DNA from 2 places in the Actinophytocola glycyrrhizae genome. Region 1 is predicted to be linked to the other one. Evidence: predicted binding sites of a transcription regulator. Region 1 holds the regulator's gene; the other holds the start of a gene.
The links. Region 1 encodes HspR, which represses chaperone genes until heat shock. Its sites were predicted from a motif close to ANNTTGAGTNNNNNNNACTCAANNT; they were not measured.
Positions count from the first base shown of each region.

Region 2: a site for HspR is predicted at 14,189-14,213, ahead of lon (endopeptidase La). Genes of this name have one in related genera too.

Region 1 covers NZ_JBHSIS010000024.1:268,266-273,758, reverse strand. The annotation lists gene dnaK (molecular chaperone DnaK) at 1-1,673, shown strand, start outside; gene grpE (nucleotide exchange factor GrpE) at 1,670-2,371, shown strand; gene dnaJ (molecular chaperone DnaJ) at 2,393-3,568, shown strand; gene ACFPCV_RS36075 (heat shock protein transcriptional repressor HspR) at 3,568-3,996, shown strand; gene ACFPCV_RS36070 (hypothetical protein) at 4,022-4,273, opposite strand; gene ACFPCV_RS36065 (helix-turn-helix domain-containing protein) at 4,414-5,265, shown strand; gene ACFPCV_RS36060 (DUF397 domain-containing protein) at 5,280-5,477, shown strand.
Region 2 covers NZ_JBHSIS010000011.1:20,424-44,546, forward strand. The annotation lists gene ACFPCV_RS25040 (M48 metallopeptidase family protein) at 1-362, shown strand, start outside; gene ACFPCV_RS25045 (zinc-dependent metalloprotease) at 611-1,939, opposite strand; gene ACFPCV_RS25050 (YlbL family protein) at 2,020-3,135, shown strand; gene ACFPCV_RS25055 (PPA1309 family protein) at 3,219-3,743, opposite strand; gene ACFPCV_RS25060 (UPF0182 family protein) at 3,879-6,830, shown strand; gene ACFPCV_RS25065 (histone-like nucleoid-structuring protein Lsr2) at 7,128-7,535, opposite strand; tRNA gene ACFPCV_RS25070 (tRNA-Met) at 7,878-7,954, opposite strand; gene ACFPCV_RS25075 (PadR family transcriptional regulator) at 8,920-9,420, shown strand; gene prfB (peptide chain release factor 2) at 9,472-10,575, shown strand; gene ftsE (cell division ATP-binding protein FtsE) at 11,039-11,728, shown strand; gene ftsX (permease-like cell division protein FtsX) at 11,777-12,679, shown strand; gene smpB (SsrA-binding protein SmpB) at 12,712-13,188, shown strand; gene ACFPCV_RS25100 (amidohydrolase family protein) at 13,185-14,099, shown strand; gene lon (endopeptidase La) at 14,228-16,597, shown strand; gene ACFPCV_RS25110 (response regulator transcription factor) at 16,658-17,302, opposite strand; gene ACFPCV_RS25115 (sensor histidine kinase) at 17,290-18,372, opposite strand; gene ACFPCV_RS25120 (sensor domain-containing protein) at 18,552-19,268, opposite strand; RNA gene ssrA (transfer-messenger RNA) at 19,435-19,809, shown strand; gene ACFPCV_RS25130 (MauE/DoxX family redox-associated membrane protein) at 20,080-20,592, shown strand; gene ACFPCV_RS25135 (DsbA family protein) at 20,598-21,461, shown strand; gene ACFPCV_RS25140 (phenylacetate--CoA ligase family protein) at 22,282-23,607, opposite strand; tRNA gene ACFPCV_RS25145 (tRNA-Ala) at 23,699-23,771, shown strand; gene ACFPCV_RS25150 (hypothetical protein) at 23,945-24,073, opposite strand; gene ACFPCV_RS25155 (hypothetical protein) at 24,101-24,123, opposite strand, start outside.

The DNA of each region.
Region 1 (5,493 bases):
CGGTCCGTTCGGTCAAGCGGCACATGGGCACGGACTGGTCCACGGAGATCGACGGCAAGTCCTACAGCGCGCAGGAGATCAGCGCGCGGGTGCTCATGAAGCTGAAGCGGGACGCGGAGTCCTACCTCGGCGAGCCGATCACCGACGCGGTGATCACCGTCCCGGCGTACTTCGAGGACGCCCAGCGGCAGGCCACCAAGGAGGCCGGGCAGATCGCCGGCCTGAACGTGCTGCGGATCGTGAACGAGCCGACCGCGGCGGCGCTGGCCTACGGCCTGGACAAGGGCGAGAAGGAGCAGACCATCCTCGTGTTCGACCTCGGTGGTGGCACGTTCGACGTGTCGCTGCTGGAGATCGGCGAGGGCGTGGTCGAGGTCCGTGCGACCTCCGGGGACAACCACCTCGGTGGTGACGACTGGGACCAGCGGATCGTCGACTGGCTGGTCGACAAGTTCAAGCAGTCCGCAGGCATCGACCTCACCAAGGACAAGATGGCGCTGCAGCGCATCCGTGAGGCCGCGGAGAAGGCGAAGATCGAGCTGTCCAGCTCGAACAGCGCCAACATCAACCTGCCGTACATCACGGTGGACGCGGAGAAGAACCCGCTGTTCCTCGACGAGACGCTGTCCCGGGCCGAGTTCCAGCGGATCACCAGCGACCTGCTGGACCGCACCCGCGCGCCGTTCAACAACGTGATCAAGGACGCCGGCATCAAGGTCGGCGACATCGACCACGTGGTGATGGTGGGTGGCTCCACCCGGATGCCCGCCGTGTCCGACCTGGTCAAGGAGCTGACGGGCGGCCAGGAGCCGAACAAGGGCGTGAACCCGGACGAGGTCGTCGCCATGGGCGCGACCCTGCAGGCCGGTGTCCTGCGCGGTGACGTCAAGGACGTGCTGCTGCTGGACGTCACCCCGCTGTCGCTGGGCATCGAGACCAAGGGCGGCGTGTTCACCAAGCTCATCGAGCGGAACACGACCATCCCGACCAAGCGGTCGGAGATCTTCTCCACCGCGGACGACGGCCAGACCACGGTCGGCATCCAGGTCTTCCAGGGTGAGCGCGAGATCGCGGTGCACAACAAGAAGCTGGGCACCTTCGACCTCACGGGCATCCCGCCGGCACCGCGCGGTGTGCCGCAGATCGAGGTCACCTTCGACATCGACGCGAACGGCATCGTGCACGTCAACGCGAAGGACCTCGGCACCGGCAAGGAGCAGTCGATGACGATCACCGGCGGCTCGGCGCTGCCGAAGGACGACATCGACCGGATGGTCAAGGACGCCGAGGCGCACGCCGAGGAGGACAAGCGCCGCCGCGAGGAGGCCGAGACCCGCAACCAGGCCGAGACGCTCGTCTACCAGACGGAGAAGTTCGTCAAGGACAACGACGAGAAGATCCCGGCCGAGGTCAAGGAGAAGGTCAACACCGCGGTCAAGGAGGCCGAGGAGTCGCTCAAGGGCACCGACATCGCGGCCATCAAGGCGGCGATGGAGAAGCTCGCGACCGAGTCGCAGGCCATGGGCTCCGCGATCTACGCGCAGACCGGCGCCACGCAGGACGCGGGCGCGGGTGCTGGTGCGGCCGGCGGTGAGCAGGCCGGTGGCCAGCAGGCACAGGGCGCCGAGGACGTCGTGGACGCGGAGATCGTCGACGAGGACGGCAAGAAGTGACGTCCGAGCACCGAGCCGCCGACGACCACGGAGAGGAGCCACGGGTAGTGGTGCGCGACCGGCGTCGCATCGATCCTGAGACCGGCGAGGTCCGGCCGCCCGCTCCCGAACAGGAGGCTGGTGTGCCGGACCCCGAGACCGGTGTCGCACCGGAGGACGCCGTCGAGGCGGAGCCGGTGCCCAGCCAGGAAGCCGAGCTGAAGGCGCAACTCGACGAGCGGACCGCCGACCTGCAGCGACTGCAGGCCGAGTACGCCAACTACCGCAAGCGGATCGACCGCGACCGGGAGTCGGTGGTCAACACCGCGAAGGCGGCGGTGGCGGGCGAGCTGCTGTCGGTGCTCGACGACGTCGAGCGCGCCGCACAGCACGGCGACCTGACCGGTGCGTTCAAGGCGGTGGCGGACAAGCTGGTCGCCACGCTGGAGCGCACGGGGCTGGAGCCCTTCGGGCACGAGGGTGAGCCGTTCGACCCGTCGGTGCACGAGGCCGTCCAGCACGACACGTCCCCCGAGGTCGCGGGTCCGACGGTGACCGCGGTGCTGCGCCGCGGCTACCGGTTCGGTGACCGGATCGTGCGGGCCGCGCTGGTCGCGGTCACCGACCACGAGCCGGCCGCCGCGCCCGCCCCTGCGGCCGAGGAGCCGGTGCCGGGCGACTGGTTCGACCCGAACGACAAGACGAACGAGCAGATCTGACCTGGGAGGAGGGGACGTCCGGTGAGTGCGCGGGATTGGATCGACAAGGACTTCTACCGCGAGTTGGGCGTCTCGTCCGACGCCACCGACGCCGAGATCAAGAAGGCGTACCGCAAGCTCGCCCGTGAGCTGCACCCCGACGCCAACCCGGGCAACACCCAGGCGGAGGCGCGGTTCAAGGCGGTGTCGGAGGCCTACGGGGTCCTCGGCGACGCCGAGAAGCGCAAGCAGTACGACGAGGCCCGCCGGCTCTTCGGATCCGGCGGGTTCCAGCCAGGTGGCTTCGGCGGTTTCGGCGGCGGCGGGTCGACGTTCGACTTCAGCGACGTCTTCGGCGGCCAGCAGCAGGCGGGCGCGGGTGGCGGGATCAGCGACCTGCTCGGCAACCTGTTCGGTCGCCGGGGCGGTGGCACCGCGGCTGGCGGCCGGCCGCGGCGCGGCGCCGACGTGGAGACCGAGGTGCGGATCGACTTCGTGGAGGCGGTGAAGGGCGCGACCGTGCCGTTGCGCCTTTCGAGCCCGTCCACGTGCGAGACGTGCCACGGCTCCGGCGCCAAGCCGGGCACGACACCGCACACGTGTCCCACGTGTGCCGGTGCCGGCCTGGTGAGCCGCTCGCAGGGCGCGTTCGCGTTCAGCGAGCCGTGCCGCGACTGCCGCGGCACGGGCCGGATCGTCGACGACCCGTGCGCGGAGTGCGGTGGCGACGGGGTGAGCACCAAGTCGCGGACGCTGACCGTGCGGATCCCGCCAGGGGTCGCCGACGAACAGCGGATCCGGCTGGCCGGTCAGGGCGAGCCGGGCAACGCGGGCGGGCACGCGGGTGACCTGTACGTCCGCGTGCACGTCACGGCCCACCCGCTGTTCGGGCGGTCGGGCAACGATCTGACCCTCAAGGTGCCGGTGACCTTCACCGAGCTCGCGCTCGGCACGACACTGGAAGTGCCGACCCTCGAGGGCAAGGTCGCCCTGCGGGTGGCGCCCGGCACGGCCAGCGGCCGGGTCCTGCGTGTGCGCGGCAAGGGCATCACCCGACGTGACGGTCAGGCGGGCGACCTGCTGGTGACCCTGCAGGTCGCGGTGCCGTCGAACATGGACGACAAGGCCAGGGCGGCGCTGGAGGAGTACGCCGAGGCGACCTCCGGCATCGACCCCCGGCCGGAGCTGACCGCGATGCTGGCTGAACGGAGTCGGTGATGACGGGGATCCCGTTTCCGCCCGGAGCTGACGAGGACACACCGGTCTTCGTGATCTCGGTGGCCGCTGAACTGTCCGGGCTGCACGCGCAGACGCTGCGCGGGTACGACCGGATGGGGCTGGTGTCCCCCGGACGCACGTCCGGGGGCGGACGCAGGTACTCCATGCGGGACATCGCGCTGCTTCGCGAGGTGCAGCGGCTGTCCCAGGAGCAGGGGGTCAACCTGGCCGGGATCAAACGGATCATCGAGCTGGAGCACGAGGTCGACGCGCTCCGCTCCAGGGTCGTCGAGCTGAGCGAGGAGCTGGCGGCCGTGCACGCGGCCGCGGAGCAGGCGGCGGCGGCCATCCACCGGTCCTACCGCAACGAGCTGGTGCCGGTGTCCCGGCAGACGGCGCTGGTGGTGTGGAAACCACGCAAGAGGTAGCAGGGAACCGGACGACGGCCGCGGGTCACCGCATCGGCAGCGTCGTCCGGTTCCCTTTCGCGTGCAGATGCCCGATGAGCGTGTCGCGCGCGTCCTGGAGAGCCTCGGTGAGCCGGCGGCAGGTGTCCGGGTGGTCGACGACCAGGCGCAGGGTGGCGCCGCCCGTCCGGTACTCGCCGAGGGCGATCTCGACGACGTCGTCCGCCGGATGCATGTCGACGCTCATCGGGCAGTCGCGGTCCACGTGGGTGTACTGGTCGCTGCGCAGGTCGTGCATCTCGTCCTCCTGATCAGTGGTTTTGGCGTTTTCACTGTGTACTGATCAGTGGGTCGAGGCAAGCGCTGGAATGATGAAAACTTTCACTTCACCTGTTTGGGTGACGGTTGGATCGCTTTCAACACCAGTAAGCTCATCTCGTGACTGACTACGTGCCCAGCATGCGCATGAGGCGAGTCGCGCGGACGCTGCTCCACTGGCGCGAGAGCCGGGACATCAACGCCGCCGAGATCGCGAAGAAGGCCGGTTGGTCCGGCGCCAAACAGAGTCGGCTGGAGAACGCGACCCAGCCCATCCAACCGTCGCAGGTCGTCACGCTCGCCCTCCTCTACGACGTCCCGGAAGCCGAACGCGACGCGGTGTTCAACTCGTGCCTGACCGCGCAGCAGGAGGGCTGGTGGGACGCGGTGAGCAGAGACGCGCTGGTCGCGGACGTGCTGGACTACGTCGAGTTCGAGTCCGAAGCCACCACCGTCCGCACCTTCAAGATCGACCTGGTGCCCGGCCTGTTGCAGACCTCGGGCTACGCCGCGGCGATCGTCGAGGCGGCCCAGTCGCGGCCGTCCGCCGAGGTGGTGCGGGAACGAGTCGAGGCACGCACCAGGCGGCAGGAGCGGCTCGACGGCGAGAACCCGATCCACGTCGAGGGGGTGCTCACCGAGGGCGCTCTCCGAAACCGGGTGGGTGGCCCGGAGGTGATGCGGCAGCAGTTGGAGCGGCTGGTTCAACTCTCCAAGCTGCCCAACGTTGATCTGCGGGTGATCGCCGCCACCGGTGCCTACCCGGCGATGGGCACGCCGTTCAGCATCCTGTCGTTCGCCGGTGACTACCCGGACGTCGGCTACATCGAGTTGATCGACAAGGGGGTGTACATCGAGGAACCCGAGGACCTCGAGCCTTATCAGGTCCGTTTCGCGGGACTGCAAAAGGTAGCCTTGAGTCAGAGCAAATCACGCAGTCTCCTCGCGGACATCGCGGAGGGCCTGCGCTGACCGAGGAGATCACGGTGTCCCCGCCCGACCTGACCAACGCCGTGTGGCGCAAGAGCAGTCGCAGCAACGGAGACGGCAACGAGTGTGTCGAGGTCGCCTTCGTGTCCGGGGTGACTGCCCTGCGCGACTCGAAGAACCCTGACGGGGGCGCTCTCGTGCTGCCGCCGACCGGCTGGCACGCGTTCCGCTCGACGACCAAGGTGAGTCGCTGATTACACCATTGGTGGT
Region 2 (24,123 bases), on a different contig from region 1:
GGAAGCTCCAGCCGGCGAAACCGTCGGACGAGGCGCTGTTACGTCGTTGTGCCGAACTGTCGGCCAAACACCTGCACGGGCGGGCCGCGCCCGCCAGTGTCCGGTGGGTGCCGCCCATGCGGACCAGGTGGGCGTCCTGCACGCCCGCGGACAAGACCATACGGGTGAGTGAGCACCTGAGGTCCGTGCCCGGATGGGTGCTGGACTACGTGCTCGTACACGAGCTCGCGCATCTGCTGGTGCCCTCGCACAACGCCAGGTTCTGGGAGCTGGTGCGGGAGTACCCGCGGACCGATCGGGCCATCGGATATCTGGAGGGGTTGTCGGCTGCCGCCGGGCTGGGGATGGTGACCGAGGACTGATCTGGTCCGTGGCCGGGCCTGGGGGTCCGGGGGAGGGGTTGGCACGGTCGCCGGTCTGGTGGGGCCGGTCGGCAGTGGTGACCCGTACTGGTGCGGCGGTGGGCCGCGCATGAGCTGGGCTTGGCGGGCGGCTTCCGGAGTGGTGGGCTTCGGAAGCCACCTCGCCATGGGGTGTGAAAGCACTGAAGGGTCCTTCGGGACATGTCGTCTCGAAGGACCCTTCAGGCGGATGCTCGGCCTCGGTGGTCTCAGGCCTGCTCGTCGGTGCCCTTGTCCGGGTTCTCCCGGTCACGCTCGGCCTGCTCCTCGCGTTCGAGCGCGGCGATCGGGTCGTCGTCCAGGGCAGGCTTGCGGCCGACGCGCTCGGCGAAGTCCATCGGCTCGTCCAGGTCCTCCGCGGTGGGGACCAGGTCGGGGTGGGCCCAGATGCCGTCGCGGGCCTCGATGCCCTGCTGGTCACCGACCATGCGCCACAGAGCTGCGGCCGCGCGGAGACGCCTCGGGCGGAGTTCCAGGCCGACCAGGGTCGCGAACGTCTGCTCGGCGGGGCCACCGCTCGCGCGCCTGCGGCGCAGGGTCTCGCGGAGGGCGTCCGCACCGGGGAGACGGTCGGTCACCGCGTCGCCGACGACCACGTCCACCCAGCCCTCCACCAGGGCCAGCAGCGTTTCCAGCCTGGTCAGGGCCGCCTTCTGCTCCGGGGTGGTCTGGGGCTCCAGCATGCCCGACTGCATGGCCTCCTCGATCGACGCCGGGTTCGCCGGGTCGATCTGGGTGGCCAGCTGTTCGAGTGCCGCGGTGTCGACGCGGATGCCGCTCGCGAACTCCTCCACCGTCGCCAGCAGCCGCTGCCGCAGCCACGGGACGTGCGCGAACAGCCGCTGGTGCGCCGCCTCCCGCGCGGCGAGGAACACCATCACCTCGCTGTTCGGGCGCTCGAGACCGGCCGTGAACTCCTCGATGTTCTGGGGCAGCAGCGCCACCGTCGCGGGCGGGCCGAGCGGCAGGCCGATGTCCGTGGACGTCAGGACCTCCGAGGCCAGCTGGGCCAGCGCGTTGCCAAGCTGCGAACCGAACGCCATGCCGCCCATCTGGCTGACCATCGACAGCAGCGGCCCCGCCGCCTGCTTCGCCTCCGCGGGCAGCGCCTCCACCCACGCGCCCGACACCCTGCGGGCGACCGGATCGCACAGGCGCTGCCACGTCGGCAGCGTGTTCTCCACCCAGTCCCTCGGTGTCCACGCCTTCACGGCCGTGGCGCCCGCCGGGAGGATCGTCACCGGGTCGAGCCACATCTCCGCGAGGTGCACCGCGTCGGTCACCGCGCCCTGGAACTCCGTCGACGTCCGGAACCCGGTGTCGCCCGAGGTCAGGCGCTGCATCGCGATCTGTTTCGCCAGGTCGTAGTTCACCGGCCCGGCCGAGGTGCCGGCCTGGCTGAGCATCTGCCCGAGCTGGCTGAGCATCTGGCCGAGCTGGTTGAACGCCTCAGCGGGGTTCTCGCCCTGCCCTGAGGGCTCCTTCTTGCCACGGTCGTCCGGGTCCGGCGGTCCGAAGCCAAAGGGAAACTCGGTCATGTGTCCACGGTACGCGGGCACGCCACGCCAGTAACGCGCGGTGATTCGCTCGTCGAGAACACGCCGTACCCTGTCAACCCGTGAGTGACTCTCCGCGCCCCCAGACCGAGGCCCCCCGGACAATCGGTTACGAACCGGGCACCGGCAGTCCCCGCGGGCTGACCCGGCGCGGATGGACCGTCGCGGTCAGCTTCGTCGTGGTTGCGGCACTCGCGCTCGTCGGCGGGTTCGTGAAGGTCCCGTACGTCTCCATCGGCCCCGGCCCGACCTACGACACGCTCGGCGACGTCAACGGCCAGGAGGTCATCGAGGTCGAGGGCACCAAGACCTACCCGACCAGCGGGCAGCTGCGGATGACCACCGTGTCGATCAACGACGAGGTCACGCTGTTCGACGCGCTGGGCAGGTGGGTCAGCGGCCGCTACGCGCTCGCGCCGCGCGACGAGTACTTCGGGCCCGGCCAGACCCAGGAGGACCTCGAACGCGAGAACAAGGTCATGTTCCAGGACTCCCAGAGCGCCGCCGAGACCGCGGCGCTGCGGCTGCTCGACAAACCGGTGAAGGTCATCGCGCAGGAGATCACCCGCGGCGCGCCAGCGGACGAAGTAATCCAGCCGGGTGACCGCCTGTGGGTGGTGAACGGGAAGGACATCACCGCGCAGGAGGACGTGCGCGAGGCGCTGCGGGGCACCAAGCCGGGCCAGACGGTATCGGTGACCTTCCAGCACGAGGACGAGCCCAAGAAGACCGTCGACATCGAACTCGGCAAGGCCAGCGACTTCGGCAGCGACGAACGGCCAGAAGGCTTCCTCGGTCTCGCGCCCGCCGACCGCGCGGACGTCGACTTCGAGACCACCATCCACCTCGAGGACGTCGGCGGCCCCTCCGCCGGGCTGATCTTCGCGCTGGCGATCGTCGACACCCTCACGCCCGGCGAGATGGAGGGCGACCGCACCGTCGCGGGCACCGGCGCGATCGACGTGAAGGGCAACGTCCAGCCGATCGGCGGCATCCCGTTCAAGCTGATCGCGGCCAAGGAAGACGGGGCGACCACGTTCCTGGTGCCCGCCGACAACTGCGCCGAGGCCAGGTCCAACGCGCCGGAAGGCATGGAGCTCGTGAAGGTGGAGACCCTCGAAGGCGCGGTCGAGGCGCTGGAGGACCTGGACGCCGGACGCACCCCGCCCCGCTGCTAGGTCCGGGTGCCGAGCGGACCGCCCTGAAAGGCGCGTTCAGGGCGCTCACCGCCCTGAACGCGCCTTTCAGGGCACGAAGCCGGTCAGCGGAGGGTGTCCAGCAGGGCGTCGGTCAGGTTGGGGGCCAGCTCCGGGTGCTCGACGACCTCGTCCGCGCCTTCGTCGTTCCTCAGGCGCAGCACGCACGCGGCGGTGCCGTCGCGCAGCACGGCCGCCACCAGGCGGGCCTCGCGGCGGCGGGGGTGTTCCGACGCGATGCGGCGCAGCACGTCCGTGTCGCCGCTGTGCTCGCCGGCGGGCAGGGCGTCCTCCGCCTCCGGGGGCAGCACCACGATCTCCTGTGCGATGGCGCAGCCCTGGACGACCTCCGGCCACATGATGGCTGCCAGCGCCTCCGCGAGGTCCTCGCTGGGTAGCTGGTCCTGCGCCACCGGGGTGAGGAACGCGCCGGCGTCGACCTGGGCGGCCAGGTGGGGCTGGGACTCCACCAGCTCGGACGTCGGGACCAGGGCGAACAGCTGGGGCGGCTGGTCCCACCCCGCGGTGGACACGAAATCGTCGACCTCTCGGGCCGCTGCGGACAGGTGCTGGGCATGGCTCGCGGACATACCTGTCATCCTCACCTACCCTCGCGGTCGACTATTTCGACCCCGAACGGGAACCTGGGAGGCCCGGAATAGAGTTGGACATCTAGGACAGCCTCGGCGGTCCTAGCGAACACTGGTCAACACAGGGAGTGCACCGTGGCCACCAGGCCCCCGATCGGTATGCCGAAACTGTCCCGACGCGCCAAATTCCTGCTCAGTATCGCGGGGGTACTGATCCTGGTGCTGATCGTGGGCGCCCGGTTGCTGGATACCTACGTCGACTGGCTCTGGTTCGGCGAGGTCGGTTTCCGGTCGGTGTTCACCGCCGTGCTCGTCACCAGGCTCATCCTGTTCTTCGCGATCGGGCTGCTGGTCGGCGGGCTGCTGGCGGTGAGCCTCGCCATCGCCTACCGGTCGCGGCCGGTGTTCGTGCCGGTCTCCGGCGCGGACGACCCGCTCGCCCGCTACCGGTCGACCATCGTGCAGCGGGTGCGGCTGTTCGGGATCGGCGTCCCCCTTGTCGTCGGCGCCATCGCGGGTGCGGCGGGTCAGGGCGAGTGGCAGCCCGTTCAGCTGATGCTCAACGCGCAGCCGTTCGGGCAGACCGACCCCGAGTTCGGCAAGGACGTCGGCTTCTACGCGTTCACGCTGCCGTTCATCACCTGGCTCATCACCTGGCTGTTCGTGGCCATCGCCATCGCGGGCATCGGCGCGGTCGTCGTGCACTACATCTTCGGCGGCATCCGCCTGGGCACCAAGGGCGACAACTTCTCCGTCCCCGCCCGCGTGCAGCTGTCCGTCACCGCGGGCCTGTTCGTCGTGATCCTCGCCGTCGACTACTTCTTCGAGCGCTACGAGCTGTTGTTCTCCACCCGCAACGGGTTGTTCGACGGTGCCACCTACACCGACCTCAACGCGGTGCTGCCCGCCAAGCTCATCCTGATGTTCATCGCCGGGTTCTGTGCCGTCGCGTTCTTCGTCGGCGCGTTCGTGCGGAACCTGCAGCTGCCCGCCATCGCGATCGTCCTGCTGATCCTCTCGAGCATCCTCGTCGGCTGGGCGTGGCCGACCGTGCTGCAGCAGTTCTCCGTCAAGCCGAACGAGGCGGAGAAGGAGTCGATGTCGATCGACAGGAACATCGAGGCCACCAAGTACGCGTTCGGCCTCACCGATGACAAGATCAAGATCGAGGACTACGAGGGCGACGCGTCGGTGACCGCCGAGACCACCGAGAAGGTCAAGGCCGCCACCGGCACGATGCAGAACATCCGTCTGCTCGACCCGAGCATCCTGTCGCGCACCTTCACCCAGCGCGAGGGCGGCGAGAACTTCTACGGCTTCCCCACGAAGCTCGACGTCGACCGCTACGAGGTCGACGGTGAGGTCCAGGACTACATCGTGGCGGCACGCGAGCTCGACTCGACGCGGCTCGCGGCCAACCAGACCTCCTGGATCAACCGGCACCTCGTCTACACCCATGGCAACGGGTTCGTCGCCGCGCCGGCCAACCGCATCAACCGCGCGCTGTCGGAAAGCGAGTCCAGCGGTGAGGGTGGCTACCCGGTGTTCACCGTGAGCGACATCGAGGCGCTCGAGAACGACGCGGAGATGGACATCCCGGTCACCGAGCCGCGGATCTACTTCGGCGAGCTCGCCACCGACTACGCGATCGTCAACGCGCGCGGCGAGTACGACACCCCGGTCAACCAGGAATACAGCTACACCGGCAATGGCGGCGTCGCCGTCGACGACTGGTTCAACCGGTTCGTCTTCTTCGCCCACTACGGCGAGCGGAACATCCTCTTCTCCAGTGACATCCGCGACGGTTCGAAGATCATGTACAACCGCGACCCCCGGGACCGCGTCAGCAAGGTCGCACCGTGGCTGACCGTCGACGGCGACCCGTACCCGGCGGTGGTCGACGGCCGCATCACGTGGATCGTGGACGGCTACACCACGCTCGACAACTTCCCGTACGCGCAGCGCACCCCGCTCGGTGAGGTCACCAACGACTCGCTGACCGGCGTCGCGCGGCAGGAGGACCGGGACATCAGCTACATCCGGAACTCCGTGAAGGCGACCGTCGACGCGTTCGACGGCACCGTCACCCTGCACGCGATCGACGACAAGGACCCGGTCCTGAAGGCCTGGGAGAGTGTCTTCCCCGGCACCGTGAAGCACGGCGAGATCCCGGAGGCGCTCGAGAAGCACTTCCGCTATCCGGAGGACCTGTTCAAGGTGCAGCGCGAGCTGCTCGCGCAGTACCACGTGGAGAACGCGGCACAGTTCTTCTCGACCCAGACGTTCTGGGACGTGCCGGCCGACCCGACGGGCAGCAACAACGAGGCGGGCGGGGCGGCGCCGAACCAGCCGCCCTACTACGTCCTCGCGCAGGCACCCGGCCAGGCAGAACCGACGTTCCAGCTCACCAGCGCCATGACACTGCTGCGAAGGCAGTTCCTCGCCGCGTGGGTGTCGGTGTCGTCCGATCCCAAGGACTACGGCCAGTTCAAGGTCCTGCGACTACCGACCCAGGAACAGACGAAGGGCCCCGGCCAGGTCCAGAACGAGTTCGAGACCACCGACGAGGTGACCGAGAACCGGACGCTGTTCCAGAACCCGAACGTCAACGTCATCTACGGGAACCTGCTGACGTTGCCGGTCGCGAACGGTCTGCTCTACGTCGAGCCGATCTACATCGAGCAGAAGGACGAGAACGCGTTCCCGCAGCTCGCCCGCGTGCTGGTGTACTTCGGTGACCGGGTCGGGTTCGCCCCGACGCTGAAGGACGCGCTCGAGGAGATCTTCGGTGAGGACGTCGGTGGTGCGGTGACGCCACCGGAGGAGGAAGAGGGCGGCGAGCAGCCGCCGGACACGTCGACACCGACGACCCCGCCCGGCACGTCCACACCGCCGCCGCCGAGCGACGGGGACAACCCGGCGATGGACCAGGCCGTGCAGGACATCGGGGCCGCCCTCGAGCAGCTGAGGACCGCACAGCAGAGCGGTGACTTCGCCGCGCAGGGCGAGGCGCTGGCCGCCCTCGAGAAGGCGGTCAACGAGTACGACGCGGCCAAGGCGGACCCGCCGGCGAATGGCGGCGGCTGACCAGGCTGATCCGACCGAAGGCGCGGCCTCCCCGGGACTGTTCCGGGGAGGCCGCGTTTTCGTCTGTCAGGGCCGGTGCGTCCGTCCCCGAAAACGAAAAGCACGGCCCCCGCTGCTGCGGAGGCCGTGCTTGTCACGCCTGAAGGACGTCGGGTTTGACGAACAGAGCCAGGAGAGCCAGTTATCCACTGTGGACGCATGAGCGCCGTACAGTGACAATGCGACGTCTTGCGTCAATTTCCCCGTCTGCGGCGGGACACGGGATCCGAGCGGATTCGTGCCCCGAGGAACACCGGGTCAGCTCTTCTTCGCGCGCGTCCTGCGCTTCGCGGCCGGCTTCGCCGCCGCCTTCGCCTTCGACTCGGCCTGCGCCTCCTTGTAGGCCTCGACGACGTGCGATGGAATACGACCGCGGCCCGCGAGTTCGTATCCGCTCTCCAGCGCCCACTCGCGGATCTGACCGGCCTCGCCGGAGTTCGCGGACTTGCCGGGCTGGGCCGGACGGGTGCCCCGCTTGATCCGACCACCGATGCGCCGCGCCGATTCGACGTACTCGGTGAGGCTTTCCCGCAACCGCTCCGCGTTGGCATCCGAGAGGTCAATCTCGTAGCTAACGCCGTCCAGACCGAACAGGACGGTCGAGACGTCCTGCGAGCTGGTGCCGTCCAGGTCGTCGACGAGCTGTACCAATACCTTCTGAGCCATCTGGCTGCTCTCCCTTGGACGCCGTTGCACGAGACATGCGTGCACACCCGTTGGTTTGTGTCGGCACACTAGCAAATAACCGGCCTGAGTCCGAAACGAACCAGTGGTGGTCGAGGTTCCGGTCTGTCCGAACGCGACTCGGCCGACGCGAGGGACTTCCGTGTTCATTTCCGGCCCTGCAAGCGGTCTTACCGGATTGAATTCGTTCGGTCGATGACCGAACGGTCAATTGCGGCGGTGTCCACACGAGAGGGTGGGGCCGGGGGTGGGTGTGATCCGCATTACGGACGTGGCACAATAGACCGATGGCCCCTCGGAGGATCTCCGAGGGGCCATCGTCCCTGGTAGCGGGGACAGGATTCGAACCTGCGACCTCTGGGTTATGAGCCCAGCGAGCTACCGAGCTGCTCCACCCCGCGTCGTTGTGGTTGTAACTATACGCACGGCTTCAGAGGGGGTTTCACCGGGGGGTCATTTACGCTCTGACCTGCGGAAAGGTGCTTCTGGGCGATCTGGTGGCCGGATCGGGTCCAGTGGGCTCCGGCCCGGAATCGGTGAAATTGGTGGCCGGATGTCGCCGTGGCGGGGTGAACCCGGTGCCGGCGAGGTCGCCGAGGGGTCGTAGCCGGGGGTGGGGCGCCGCGGAGGCGGTCATCGCGAAGGTGATCGTCGATCATCGGCTCGGGGGTCCGGAGGAGTTCGTTCCGCCATTTGGCGTAGGTCTGAACCACTGGCGCTCGACGTCGGCGGGGCGGCGCCGGATGTCACCGGCGCACAACGGATCCCGTCACTCGGAGTGCCGGAAGTTTCGGTGCGGCAGCGAATTCGGTGGTCGAGATTCCGGCCGGAACGGACAAGATGGAGTGCACGCGGCACCTGCACGTGCACTTGAGTGTGCGAATGGCTGTCGCGGCCCGGCTGTCCGGTCGTCCACACAGGACTGGAGGCCGATGTGCGTGTGCGACCGTCGCTGTCGGCCGGTCGTGTTCCGCATGAGCGCGAGCATTGTCGAGGGTGTTCTCCGCATGTTTTACCCGGATGGAGTAGTGGCCTTCTTCGCGGCCCGCGAACGCGGGAATCCGGGTGGAGAAGTGCGGTTCCACGGCCCTGTCGCGGTGGTGGCGAGTGTCGTCAGGACGATGGTGTGAGCACCTGTCACGCCCGACCGCTTCGCCATTTCCCCTGGTACAAGGGTTGGCGGCCGCGGCGAATCGTGAAAATGCTTCGCGGTGCGAAGGATTCCTTGGCTCCCAGCGACATCCGGAATCCCGGCGTACTGTGCGACTGGAACTCCCCGTGGCAACGGCAGAAACCCGACCAGCCACAGTGGACAGAGGACTGTGCCACTGTGGACACCGGCTGCTGTTCGTGGCACGGTGGTAAGGTGTCTGAACTGAATGCAACTGCCGCTGCCCTTCTGGGGCTGCTGCACGAAGGTCCGGCTACTGGTGGGCAATTGGTCTCGGCCGCCCGTGATCGATTTGGGTCGTTCTTCAGTGTCACGCGGAGTCAGGTCTACCGCGAGCTCCCCGCTCTCGCCGACGCCGGCTTGGTCCGGCTCGGCAAGCAGGGACCGCGGTCGAGCCAGCAGTACCTGGTGACCGCCGCGGGCAAGAAGGCGTTCAAGGGGTGGTTGGGCAGTGAGCCCGGTCCCGACCATCTCCGCAGCCCGCTGATCCTGAGGCTCGTCCACGCGGACGCGCTGACGGTGAAACAGCGGGCCGCGCTGATCGACTCGGCCAAGAAGGTCTATTCGGAAGAACACGAGGCGGCGAAGGCGGCGGTCAAGGCCGCGGACGGTGCCTACTCGAAGGCGGTCGCCGAGTTCGGGGTGGCGAGGGCGAAGGCAGTTCTGAAGCTGCTCGACTCCATTCCCACCTCCTGAAACTCTCGCCTCAAGCGGACGGCGTGCGGGTTCACGGTAGATTCTGAAGACGTGAACCCGGACGTCGTAGCTGACCTGAAAGAACTGTCCGACACCCTTGCGAGCGTCGAGGCCGTGTCGGACCTGGACTCCCTGCGTGCCCAGATCGCGGATCTGGAGCAGCAGGCGGCCCGTCCGGACCTGTGGGACGACCCCGAATCGGGACAGAAGGTGACGAGCCAGCTCTCTCACAAGCAGAGCGAGCTGCGGCGCATCGAGGAGCTGCGACAGCGGCTCGACGACCTCGCTGTGATGTACCAGCTCGCCGATGAGGAGGGGTCTGCCGACGCCCGTGCCGAAGCGGAAGCGGAGCGTGAACGGCTGCACTCCGACATCGCTTCCATCGAGGTGCGGACCCTGCTGTCCGGCGAGTACGACGAACGCGACGCGATCGTCACCATCCGGTCCGAGGCAGGTGGGGTCGACGCCGCGGACTGGGCCGAGATGCTGCTGCGCATGTACCTGCGCTGGGCGGAGCGGCACGGGTACCCGACCGATGTGTACGACATCTCCTACGCGGAGGAGGCCGGCATCAAGTCGGCCACCTTCAAGGTCACCGCGCCCTACTCCTACGGGACGCTGTCGGTGGAACAGGGCACGCACCGGCTCGTGCGCATCTCGCCGTTCGACAACCAGGGGCGGCGGCAGACCTCGTTCGCGGGGGTCGAGGTGCTGCCGTTCGTCGAGGCCGTCGACCACGTCGACATCCCGGAGAAGGACATCCGGATCGACGTGTTCCGGTCGTCGGGCCCCGGTGGGCAGAGCGTGAACACGACCGACTCGGCCGTGCGCATCACCCACCTCCCGTCCGGCATCGTGGTGTCCTGCCAGAACGAGAAGTCGCAGATCCAGAACCGCGCCGCCGCCATGCGAGTGCTGCAGGCGAAGCTGCTGGAGCGCAAGCGGCTGGAGGAGCGCGCCGAGATGGACGCGCTCAAGGGCGACGGCGGGTCGTCGTGGGGCAACCAGATGCGGTCCTACGTGCTGCACCCGTACCAGATGGTCAAGGACCTGCGGACCGAGTTCGAGGTCGGCAACCCGTCGAACGTGCTGGACGGGGAGATCGACGGCTTCCTCGAAGCGGGCATCCGCTGGCGGCGGACGCAGCCGGCGTGATCGTGGACGGGGGTCGGCCTCCGGCCCCTGGTTTCCAGCCTACGGCGTGGGTCTGACAGTTCTCGGTGCCGTGTTCGGTGGCTGTGGACGACTATGCGGGCTTGTGGTGACGACCCGGTCGCTGTGCGTGAATCGCCCGGGGGCGGGGGAATTCCTGCCTTTGCCACGGGCCTGACGCTGGGAATTTGTGCGTTGGGCGGCCGCCGGCCCCCGTTCTCCAGCCTACGGCTCAGGGGTGACGGAGCCGGTTTGTGCGCGGCGCCTGGATGTGGGGTTGTCCACAGTCGGGGTGGTTGTCCACAGGTCCGGTTCTGTGGCCCCGATTCCGTCGGACCTTGCCGTTACGCTGGGTTTCGGGGGGCCGGAGGCCGCCATCGCCGGGGCCGTTGTCGATCTTGGCTGGTCAGCGTGTTCGGCTCCCAAGGCAACAGGTCGATAACGGACGTATGTAGACTCGCGCCTCGTGATCCGGCTCGAACACGTTTCGAAGGTGTACAAGACCTCCACGCGCCCTGCGCTGGAGGACGTCTCCGTCGAGATGGACAAAGGTGAGTTCGTCTTCCTCATCGGTGCTTCGGGGTCGGGTAAGTCGACCTTCCTGCGCCTGCTGCTGCGAGAAGAGGTGCCCACGAAGGGACGCGTCTACGTAGCGAACTTCGACGTGGTCCGAATGTCCCGGCGCAGGGTCCCCCGCCTGCGCCAGTCCATCGGCTGCGTCTTCCAGGACTTCCGGCTGCTGCACAACAAGACCGTTGCGGAGAACGTCGCCTTCGCGCTCGAGGTCATCGGCAAGCCGCGCAACACCATCCGCAAGGTGGTGCCCGAGGTGCTCGAACTCGTCGGCCTCGAAGGCAAGTCGGCGCGGATGCCGCACGAGCTGTCCGGTGGTGAGCAGCAGCGCGTGGCGATCGCCCGCGCGTTCGTCAACCGGCCGCTGATGCTGCTCGCCGACGAGCCGACCGGAAACCTGGACCCCGACACCAGCCAGGACATCATGCTGCTGCTGGAGCGGATCAACCGCACCGGCACGACCGTGCTGATGGCGACCCACGACCACTCGATCGTCGACTCCATGCGGCGCCGGGTCGTGGAACTGTCGCTCGGCCAGGTCGTGCGCGACGACTCACGAGGGGTTTACGGCGTAGGCCGTTAGAAATACCCCCGCACCCCCGCCCTCCCGACACAAGGACGCCTTCCCCCGATGCGTGCCAGCTTTGTCTTCAGCGAGGTCCTGACCGGCCTCCGCAGGAACGTGACGATGACAGTCGCGATGATCCTCACCACGATGGTCTCGCTGCTGCTGCTCGGTGGCGGTCTCCTCGTCGTGCGCATGATCGACAAGACGCAGGCGGTCTACGAGGACAAGCTGCAGGTCAACGTCTACCTGACCAACGACATCAGCGAGAACGACAAGGAATGCCAGAAGGACCCGTGCCGCAGCCTGCGCACGGACCTCGAGAACGACCCCGCGGTCGAGTCGGTCGCCTACGAGAACCGCGACCAGGCGTACGCCCGGTTCAAGGAGATCTTCGCGTCGCAGCCCGAGCTGGTGAAGCTCGCGCGTCCCGAGGCGCTGCCCGCGTCGTTCAACGTCAAACTGTACGACCCCGACCGGCCGGAAGTGATCATCCAGACGTTCTCCGGGCGGGTGGGCGTCGACTCGATCGCCGACCAGAGTGAGTTCCTCGACCGGTTCTTCGACGCGTTGAACGGGGTACGAGATCTGACCTTCGTCGTCGCGTTGATCCAGGCGGTCGCGGCGCTCCTGCTGATCTCCAACACCGTCCAGGTGTCCGCGTTCACGAGGCGGACGGAAGTCGGCATCATGCGCCTCGTCGGCGCGACCCGCTGGTACACCCAGCTGCCGTTCCTCCTGGAAGCGGTGGTCGCGGGCGTCATCGGCGCGGTCCTCGCGATCGGGTTGCTGGTGCTGGCGAAACTCTGGTTCCTCGACCGGCTGCTGGAGGGGCCGTTCGCCGCGGGCGTGATCAGACCGATCGAGGGGCTGGACATCCTGCTGGTGTCGCCATGGCTCCTGCTCACGGCCGTCGGCATCTCGGCCGTCACCGGCTACGTCACGCTCCGCCTGTACGTGCGCCAGTAAAACGGCGTGCGCTGACACGTAGAGTTGTCGTCATGTCGAAGGAACGTGGCCAGAAGGTGATCGCGCAGAACCGCAAGGCGCGGCACAACTACACGATCCTGGACACCTACGAGGCCGGGATCGCCCTGATGGGCACCGAGGTCAAGTCGCTGCGCCTTGGCCGGGCGTCGCTCGTGGACGCGTTCGCCACGGTCGACGACGGCGAGGTGTGGCTGCGGAACCTGCACATCCCGGAGTACGTGCTCGGCACGTGGACCAACCACACGCCGCGCCGCACCCGCAAGCTGTTGCTGCACCGGGGCGAGATCGAGCGCCTCATCGGCAAGACCCGCGAGGGCGGCCTGTCGCTGGTGCCGCTGTCCCTGTACTTCAAGGACGGCAAGGTCAAGGTCGAACTCGCGCTCGGCAAGGGCAAGAAGGAGTACGACAAGCGGCAGTCGCTCGCCAAGCGGGACGCGGAGCGGGAGATCTCGCGTGCCCACGGCCGGGCGATGAAGGGCCGGTATTGACTCCCAGGTCCGACGCGGAGGTCCCGGCGTTCACGCACGCGCTGGGCCTTCCCGGGCTGACCGACCTGCACGTCCACTTCCTGCCCGAGTCCGTGCAGCGGAAGGTGTGGGAGTTCTTCGACCGGGCCGGCGCCGAGTACGGCACCAAGTGGCCCATCCACTACCGGCTGCCGTCGGCCGAGCGCCTCGGCGTCCTGCGTGACCTGGGCGTGGTGCGGTTCGCGCCGCTCGTGTACCCGCACAAACCGGGCATGGCGGCGTGGCTGAACGAGTGGGTGCGCGACTTCGCGGCGGCCACCCCGCAGGCCGTGCCCACCGCGACGTTCTTCCCGGAACCAGGCGCCGCCGCCTACCTCGCCGACGCGCTCGACCAGGGCGTTCGGTGCGTGAAGTCGCACGTCCAGGTCGGTGCCTACGACCCGCGTGACGAGCTGCTCGAACCCGTGTGGGGGCTGCTCGCCGAGGCTGGTGTGCCGGTCGTGGTCCACTGCGGGCACGGGCCGGTCGCAGGCAGGTACACCGGTCTCGACGTCTTCGAGGACGTGCTGAGCCGCCACCCCCGGCTGGTCGCGGTGCTCGCGCACGCCGGTGCGCCCGAGTTCACGCTCGCGCTCGACCTCCTCGACCGGTATCCGGGCGTGCACCTCGACACCACCATGGTCGGCGTGCCGTTCAACCGCGCCGACGAGCTGCTGCCCCGCGACTGGGCCGCCCGCCTCGCCGGGCACCCCGACCGCGTCGCGCTCGGCACCGACTTCCCGTCCATCCCGTACGACTACGCCACCCAGCTGCGTGCCATCGCGGGCTGGGCCGCGTCCGACGAACGCCTTGGCGAGTCCTTCCTGCGTGCGGTGCTGTGGCACACACCCCGCCGCCTGCTCTCGACCGACGTCCCCTCGCAGGCGCGGTGACCCCGCCCGTGGTCGTCCCGCGCCCTCGGGGCCGCTCCGCTGGCTCCGCTCACGGCGAACAGCCGACGGAAACATCCTGACCACCCTCCGGGTTGAGTAGGACAGACTCAACTTTGGAGGGTGAACTGATGGCAGAGTCGTTGACGCTCCCGGTGCTGCCGCTGGACGACACGGTGCTGCTGCCGGGAATGGTCGTGCCGATCCGCATGGCCGGCACCGACGGCGCCGGAGTCAGGGCGGCGGTCGAGGCCGCGCAGGCGGTCGCCGAGGGGGACAGGCCACGCGTGGTGATGGTGCCGCGCCTGGAGGGCAAGTACGCCCGCGCCGGTGTGCTCGGCGTCGTCGAGCAGGTCGGCCGCATGCCCGGCGGTGAGCGGGCCGCCGTGGTCCGTGGCACCCAACGCGTCCGCATCGGGGCCGGCACCACCGGCCCGGGTGCCGCGCTGTGGGTCGAGGTCGAGGTGGCGGACGAGACGCCGGTGACCGACCGCACCCGTGAGCTGGCCAAGGAGTACAAGGCGCTCGTCATCACCATGCTCCAGGAGCGGGGCGCGTGGCAGGTCGTCGACTCGGTGCAGTCCGAGGCCGACCCGTCCGCGCTCGCCGACATGGCCGGTTACGCCTCCTGGCTGGACGACGAGCAGAAACTGTGGCTGCTGGAGACCGCGGACGTGACCGAGCGGCTCGAGAAGCTGCTCGAGTGGACCCGCGACCACCTCGCCGAACTCGACGTCGCGGAGACCATCCGCAAGGACGTCAAGGAAGGCATGGAGCGCCAGCAGCGGGAGTTCCTGCTGCGCCAGCAGCTCGCCGCCATCCGCAAGGAGCTCGCCGAGCTGGACGGCAAACCCGACACCGAGGAACAGGACTACCGCGCCCGCGTCGAGGCCGCCGACCTGCCCGAGAAGGTGCGGGAGGCGGCGCTCGCCGAGGTCGACAAGCTGGAACGCACGTCCGACCAGTCGCCAGAGGTGGGCTGGATCCGCACCTGGCTCGACACGGTGCTGGAGATGCCGTGGAACACCCGGACCGACGACGCGTACGACATCGCGGGCGCCCGCGAGATCCTCGACGCCGACCACGCCGGGCTCGACGACGTGAAGGACCGCATCATCGAGTACCTGGCGGTGCGCAAGCGCCGCGAGGAGCGCGGTCTCGGTGTCGTCGGCGGCCGCCGCAGCGGTGCCGTGCTGGCGCTCGCCGGCCCGCCCGGGGTCGGCAAGACGTCGCTGGGCGAGTCGGTCGCGCGGGCGATGGGCCGTAAGTTCGTGCGGGTCGCGCTGGGCGGCATCCGTGACGAGGCGGAGATCCGCGGCCACCGGCGCACCTACGTCGGTGCGCTGCCCGGCCGGATCGTCCGCGCCATCTCGGAGGCGGGCTCGATGAACCCGGTCGTGCTGCTCGACGAGATCGACAAGGTCGGCTCGGACTACCGGGGCGACCCGACGGCCGCGCTGCTCGAGGTGCTGGACCCGGCGCAGAACCACACGTTCCGCGACCACTACCTCGAGGTCGAGCTCGACCTGTCGGACGTGGTGTTCCTGGCGACCGCGAACGTCATCGAGGCCATCCCGGCGCCGCTGCTCGACCGCATGGAACTGGTCGCACTCGACGGCTACACCGAGGACGAGAAGGTCACCATCGGCCGCGACCACCTGCTGCCCAGGCAGCTGGAACGCGCGGGCCTGGCCGCGGACGAGGTGAAGCTGACCGACGACGCGCTGCGGCTGATGGCCGGCGAGTACACCCGTGAGGCCGGGGTGCGGCAACTGGAGCGGTCGATCGCGCGGGTGCTGCGCAAGATCACCGCGGCACTGGCGCTGGGTTCGGTCGTGCTGCCGCTGACGGTCGACGTCGGTGACCTGCGCACCTACCTCGGTCAGCCCAAGCACACCCCCGAGTCGGCCGAACGCACGGCGGTGCCGGGCGTGGCGACGGGTCTCGCGGTGACCGGCGCCGGCGGCGACGTGCTGTTCGTGGAGGCGTCGGTGGCGTCGAAGGACTCCGGCGCCACGGGCGTCACGTTGACCGGGCAGCTGGGTGACGTGATGAAGGAGTCGGCGCAGATCGCACTGTCCTACCTGCGGTCACACGGTGCCGACCTGGGCGTTCCGGTCGGTTCGCTGGCCGAGCAGGGCGTGCACGTCCACGTCCCGGCAGGCGCGGTCCCCAAGGACGGCCCGTCGGCGGGCGTGACCATGACGACCGCGCTGGCGTCGCTCCTGTCGGGCCGCCCGGTCAGGCCGGACGTGGCGATGACCGGTGAGGTGTCGCTGACGGGCCGGGTGCTGCCGATCGGTGGCGTGAAGCAGAAGTTGCTGGCCGCGCACCGGGCCGGTATCACAGACATCGTGCTCCCGAAGCGCAACGAGCCGGACCTGGAGGACGTGCCGGAGTCCGTGCTGGACGAACTGACCGTCCACCTGGCGACTGACGTGCGCGAGGTGCTGGCGGTGGCACTGGCCCCCACCCGCACCGCGGCGACCGCAGCCGCCTGACGAACAGGAAGGGCCCTCGCCGATCCCCCGGGCGAGGGCCCTTCCGCATGTGCAGCAGAGCTAGGCCCGCTCCAGGAACGTCAACACCGCCCGGACCCGACGGTGGTCCTCCGCGCTCGGTTCCAGGCCCAGCTTCGAGAAGATGTTGCCGACGTGCTTCTCCACGGCACCGTCCGAAACGGTCAGCGACTTCGCGATGGCCACGTTGGTCAGTCCCTGCGCCATCAGCCCCAGCACCTCGCGTTCCCTGGGGGTGAGCACGTCGATCGGGTTTCGTCGGCCTCGTGCCATGAGCTGCGCGATCACCTCCTGGTCGATGCACGTGCCGCCACTCGCGACTCGTTGCACCGCGTCGACGAACTCGGCGACGTCGGCCACCCGCTCCTTCAGCAGGTAGCCGACACCGCCCGCGCCGCCGGACAGGAGCTCCACCGCGTAGCGCTCCTCCACGTACTGCGACAACACCAGCACCGGAAGGCCCGGCAGCTGTTCACGTGCCTTCAACGCCGCCCGCAGGCCCTCGTCGGTGAACGTGGGCGGCATCCGGACGTCCACGATCGCCAGGTCAGGGCGGTGTTCGCTCACCGCGACCAACAGGCCCTCGCCGTCCTCCGTCGCGGCGACCACCTCGATGTCCTCGTCCGCCAGCAGCCGTTGGATCCCTGCCCGCAACAGCACGGAATCCTCCGCGATCACCACACGCATGGCAGGTCAGCCCTGATCACTGTCGGCCCGCCGATGGGGCTCACCACGGTCATCACACCGTCAATCGTGGCAGCCCGGTCCGCGAGGCCCGACAGGCCACCGCCCGGTCGCAGCGACGCACCGCCGTTGCCGTTGTCGGTGATGTCCACGATCACCAGGTCACCCGTCGGCCGCTCCTCGCGCCACGCGTTGACCCTGGCCTCCGTCGCACCCGAGTGTTTCGCGATGTTGGTGAGGCACTCGCCGACGATGAAGTACGCCGTCGACTCCACCGCCGCAGGTGGCCGGGGCTCGATCCGCACGTTCACCTCGACCGGGATCGGGCACTTCGCCGCCAGCGACGACAGCGCCGCGTCCAGGCCCCGGTCGCCCAGCACCGCCGGATAGATGCCGCGGGCCAGGTCACGCAGCTCCGACACCGCGAGCTTCGCGTCCGCGTGCGCCTCGTCGATCAGCGCCTTCGCCGCGTCCGGGTCGGCGTCCATCTTCGTCTTCGCCCTGCCAAGACCCATGGCCACCGCGACCAGCCGCTGCTGCGCGCCGTCGTGCAGGTCACGCTCGATGCGCCGCCGCTCAGCCTCCGCCGCGTCCACACCGCGGGCACGGGACGCCTGCAGACGCTCCGCCTTCTCCGTCAGCTCCTCGGTCTCGGTCGGGCCGAGCAGCCACTTCGCCAGCAGGATGTGCAGCGCGGCCACCACCGGCAGCACGAACAGACCCACCGGCAGGACCACGATGCCCACCAGCGCCAGCGGCAGCTCGAAACACGCCAGCGGGAACGAGATCAGCAGGTACGCGAGGTTCCGCCACATCTGCGGGTGCGTGAACCTGCGCAGGTAGCGCTGCCAGAACGAGCCCGTCCCGTCGTAGGTGATCCTCGGCGTCGGGATGTCCACGCCCAGCGTGCCGCGGATCAGCGACCGGTTCGCCGCCGCGAAACCGAACACCACCTTCGCCGCCAGCAGCAGCACCGCCAGACCGAGCCAGACCACCAGCGTGCCGACACCGACCGAGAACAACGTGACGATCAGGACGAACGCCAGCAGGTTGACCGGGAACCCGGCGATCATGAAGCCCGCGGCGCGGAAACCGCGGCTGACCAGCGTCGGCACCTCGGTCTCCTGGTCCCGCGCAGGAGCCGACGGCGAAACCACGGGCTGGTTCTGGGTCGGCGATGCCACGGTGCCGGCATCCACCCCGTCCTCGGCCGGGACCAGGTACAGCGGCTGCTGCTCCGGAGCCGGGCTGCTCATCGCGTCACCGGCCGGTAGTTCACCGAGCTCGACGGCCACTCGTTCGACCAGTCGATCGCGCCCGCCGTCGACAGGCCCTCCAGCTTCGCGATGTGCCGCTCGCTCGGGCCCAGCATCGCCCTCGCGTACACGGCGTGCAGGGTGGCGAGGCCCCTCGTCACGATGATCGCCAGCGCCAGCACCAGCACACCGAGCCCCGCGAACGGCAACGTGCCCAGCCACGAGTCGATGTGCACGACCTGGTGGTCCCACAGCACCAGCTGCCAGTCGCTCGGGATCCAGGCCCAGTACAGCGGCAGCAGCGTCAGGTACAGCGACACCGACCACAGCACCACCGTCACCGTGAACTCCGCGATGCCGATCGGCAACATCAGGATCAGGTAGGCCATGTCCTTCCAGGTCGCCGGGTCCTTCGCGCGCGAAAGCCAGCGGGACTTCTCCCCGGCCGGACGGTACGGCGAGGCCACGTACGTGCCCAGCATCGTGCGCACCCGCAGCCGCTCCAGCATGGCCATGCCCCGCATGCCCAGCACCGCGAGCGCCAGCACCGCGAGCCCCACCCAGATGATCACCGTGCTCACACCGACCGACACCGTCGTCACGACGAACACGAACGACGCGATGCCGATCGGCAGGTTCATCACCAGGTAGGCGAGCGCGCCCAGCAGCGGAGGGTTCGGCCGGGTGCCGTCGCGCTCGGTGGTGGTGGTCATCTCAGGTCTCCTTCGTCGGTGTCGCCAGACCAGCATCCCGCGACGGGAGGGGCCGGGACCATGAGGAGGACCGCACAGTTCAGGGTGGGGTTTTCCCTACCCCCGGGAAACCGGGATGATCCGGGGCCGCTCGCGCGTTATCCTGTACGTGACACAGTCACCACGAGGGGGTGAACGGTTTCGACTCTGGACGTTGATTCAAGGGAAGCGTGCAGGTGCAGGCAGATGACCACCTCAAGCGTCGCTGCAAACCAATAAGCGCCAAGGTTAATAACCAGCGCGACGTCGCACTCGCCGCCTGAGCGAGTAGTGATGTCTGTCGGCCCGGGGTCGCCTCCGACCCGGTTTGCCGGCATCAGCTAGGAGGCTCACCGTCGCGGGTTGGCCGCGGACCTGCGACGGGACACTCACAGCGGCTGGGCTCGTCACACCGGCTTGTTCACGTGACCGGTGGGGCCAAGTAGAGACACAGTGAACTGCGCACGGAGAAGTCTTGTTGAGACGGCAGAGGACCCGGGTTCGATTCCCGGCACCTCCACTCGGCCGGCGAGTGCTCGCGGAGAGCGCTCGCCGGCTCGTTTTCGGATCACGTTGGGGGGCCGAGCCCCCCAAACCCCCCACGGTGCGGTTGGTTGCCGACCCAGCGTGGGTCTTTGCTGGGGGACTCGCTTCGCTTCGTTCCCTGTCTGCCGCTTCGCGGCTCCTGCCGCTTTGGCCGCTTTGCCGCTTCGCGGTTCCGCTGCTGGGGTGGGGTCTGCCTGTGGTGGTGGGTTCTCAGGTTGCGCTAAGGCGCGTTCGGTAGCTTCTTGGGGTGGTTCGTCCGTCCGTGCGGGCGCTCGACGTGATCGGCCTGCTCGTCAGGCTCGGCCTGGCCGCGGTGTGGCTGGTGTCCGGGGCGATCAAGGTCAGCGACCTCAACCAGACCTACATCGCCGTGCAGGCGTACGACCTGCTGCCCGCCGGCGTGGTCAGCGTCGTCGCGGCCGGGTTGCCGTTCCTCGAGCTGGTGCTCGGGGTGCTGCTGCTCGCCGGGCTCGGGACACGGGTGGTGGCGATCGCGTCCGGGGTCGTGCTGCTCGCGTTCATCGGCGGGGTCGCGCAGTCGTGGGCGCGGGGCCTCACCATCGACTGCGGGTGCTTCGGTGGAGGCGGACAGGTCGCGGCCGGAGAAACGCAGTACCCACAGGAACTCGCACGGGACATCGGGTTCCTGCTGCTCGCCGTGTGGCTGACCGTGCGGCCGCGCAGCCTCGGGTCACTCGACGGTTGGCTCACGGACCGCGGGCCAGAGGTGGAGACCGTGGACACGCAGGGAAGGACTTGATCGCGGTGGGTGGAGCTGAGCGCAACGCTCGCAAGAAGCGGCAGCAGGCGCAGGGCACAGGCCAGAACACGCCACGCCGGAACACACCAGGCCAGAACACGGCGGTCGCCGCGGCCCGCAAGAGCGCCGACCGCAAGCGGATCGTGGTCGGCGTGGGCGTGGTCGTCGTGCTGGCCATCGCCGTCGTCGGCGGCTTGCTGATCTACAACAACCAGAAGAACGCCACCGAGGGCAAGGACATCCAGGTCGCCAACCCGGAGACCACCCAGCAGTCCACCGCCTCCGCCGACTACCCGGTGCGGCGCGACGGCGGGATCGTCGTCGTCGGCAGCGACGAGGCCAAGGTCACCCTCGACGTCTACGAGGACTTCCTCTGCCCGGCCTGCCGCCAGTTCGAGGAGACCTTCGGGCCGGACATCGAGGAGCACGTCGCCGACGGCACCGTGCAGGTCCGCTACCACATGCTGCCCATGCTCAACGACCGTTCCGACCCGCCCGGCTACTCCATGGACTCCGCCAACGCCGGTCTGTGCGCCGCCGACGCAGGCCGGTTCCCGGCGTTCCACAAGACGCTGTTCTCCGACCAGCAGCCGGAGGAAGGCAGCCGCGGGTGGGACCGCCAGCAGCTCGCCAAGCTCGGCATCGACCTCGGCATCACCGACGACGACTTCACGACCTGCGTCACCAGCGGCAAGTACGAGGACCTCGTGCAGAAGAACTTCGACGAGGTCAAGGCGGCGCCCTACCTGCAGCAGGAGTTCCCTGACGGGGCCAAGGGCTTCGGCACGCCCACCATCGCGTCGGGGGAGAAGGTCGTCGACACCGCCAAGGCCGACTGGCTCGACCAGCTGGTCAAGTCAGCCGACTAGATGATTGATTCCGTGGTCGTCGTGTGCTGGTCGCGTCGTTTCGGCCCGGGTGTGCTGGCTGCGGTTGGTGTTGTGGGTTTGTCCTCGCCGGACGGGCAGGTCTCGGGGGTGGCGGAGGGGCGGGTCGGCGGCGGTTGGGTTCGGGTCTGCCTGCCATCCCGTCGACCTCCCAGGGGCTATCACACCGCGCCAAGGGGGGCCGATTCGTGCTTGATGTGATTCGGGCTTTTGGCCCCCCTTGACACGGCGTGATCGGGCTACGCCAGGTCGACGGGATGGCAGGGAGCCCTTATGGGGTGGGCTTACGCCACCGTCGGAGTTGCGCGGGCAGGGCCCCGCTTCGCGGGCCCGGGGCGCGTAGCACCCGGGGGTTTGGTGCTGGTTGACGGCGTGGCAATGCCCTGAAAGGCGCGTTCAGGGCGCTGGGCGCCCTGAACGGCCCATTCACGGCACTCGTTGTGCCGTGAACGCGCCCCTTTCACGGCATCGGCCCAGCCCCGTCGGGCGCCCGCGTGGTGGGGGTTGTGCCTGATGACGGGTCCGTACGCCAAAGCCACGTCACATGATCTTCACGGAATCAATCGTCCAGACGAGTGCTCCACCGTCAGGGTTGCGTGGGCAAGGCCCCCGCTTCGCGGTCGGGCGCGGAGCGTCCGGGCTCTGGTGCTGTGAAAGACGCGTTGACGGCAGGACGGTTGCCTCTTTCAGCCTCGCCACCGTCCCGAAACCAAGCCCGCGCACCCATAAGATGAGCGGCTGATTCACGACTTTCACGGCACCGGGCCACCCCGCGGATGTCCCGCCGAGCGATGCGCCGGACTCAACCATCCAGCCCCGCCACCGGCGCCGGGCCCTCCGACCAGCGCACGAACCGCTTCGCCTTGCCGACCTCGGTACGCGGCACACTGCCCGCGGCGACGACCCGCACCACACACGTGATGCCCAGCCGCTCCCGCAGCGCCGTGTCCAGGTCGGCGGCGAGCGAGGCGTCCCCGCCGGTCTGCTCCACCGCCACCCACAGCTCCGGCCGCGCCGCCGACCGCCGGTCCTCCACCACCAGGTAGTGCGGGCTGACGCGGCCGTCCGCGAGCAGCACCGCCTCGATCTCCGTGGGGAACACGTTCACGCCACGCACCACCAGCATGTCGTCGGTGCGGCCCAGCAGCTTCGACATGCGCCGCAACGTCCTGGGCGCGCCCGGCACCGGACCTGCCAGCGTGGCCACGTCACCCGAGCGGTAACGCAGCAACGGCATGCCGGTCTTCGTCAGCGTCGTGAACACCAGCTCACCCGGCGTGCCGTCCGGCACCGGCCTGTCGTCCGCGTCGACCGCCTCCACGAAAAAGTGGTCCTCCGCGACGTTCAACATGCCGTCCGAGTCCAGCGACTCCGCGGCCACACCAGGGCCGATGATCTCCGACAGGCCGTAGATGTCCAGCGCCCGAAGCCCGAGCAGCCGCTCGATCTGCGCCCGCATCCCGTTCGTCCACGGCTCCGCGCCGAAAAGGCCCGCCCGCAGACTCGCCGGTTCGATCCCCGCCGCCGCCAGCGCCTCCCCGAGGAAGATCGCGTACGACGGCGTGCACGTCAGGATGTCCGGCCGCAGGTCCACGATCATCCGCACCTGCCGGTCCGTCATCCCACCCGAAAGCGGGAGGACGGTCGCACCCAGCCGCATCCCGCCGTGATGTACGCCGAGCCCGCCGGTGAACAGACCGTAGCCGTACGCGTTGTGGACCAGACTGCGCCGCGTCGCACCCGCACCACCCAGCGCACGGGCCATGACCTGCGCCCAGATGTCCACGTCAGCGGCCGTGTACGGCACCAGCGTCGGCCTGCCGCCGGTGCCCGACGACCCGTGCACACAGACGACGTCCTCGGCGGACACCGCGCGCAGCCCGTCCGGATAGTGATCCCAGAGGTCACGCTTCATGACCGTCGGTAGTCGATCGAGGTCGTCGAGCGACACGTCCGTGCCCGCCCGCACCCCCGCGTCGGTCAGCCTCGCCGCCTGCAGCCCGCCCGCCGCGAGCAGCCGGTCCACCAGCCCCCGCAACCGCCGTTCCTGCAGCTCCCGGCGACGCGCGGGATCGATCCCCTCCGCGTCCGGCTCGACGAGGGGCACCATGAGGGCATCAGCGACCACGGTGTGGGTGTAGCACGTGACCAGCCCGTCGCGGAAGGACCGACCCCGCTGCAACACCCCACGAACGCCGGGGTATCTTGTACGTGCACAAGGGGCTGTAGCGCAGCTGGTAGCGCACCACACTGGCAGTGTGGGGGTCAGGGGTTCGAACCCCCTCAGCTCCACAACACAAAGCAGCAGGTGAGGGTGCATGCCCTCACCTGCTGCTTTTGTCTTGTCCGCCCCTAAACCGCTGTCGTGCCAGATCAGGCGGCAGGTTCTCCCCGTGCTTCCTGGATCATGAGGTCCAGCGCTACCGCGATCGCGTGATCGCGCTCCCTGGTCGCGTGCTGGTAGATCATGGCGGCGCGAGTGCTGCTGTGCCCGATACGCGCACCTTCGCGCCGGGCCGCAGCGGGAACACGTGCCACCCGTGGGCGGCGGCGTCGAGCGCGGCGCCGAGCAGAGCGCTGGTGTCGTTGGTCATGGCGGTTGCTCCTCGGGTCCTGTGTGGTCAGTGGCGGCGGGCGGCGCGGA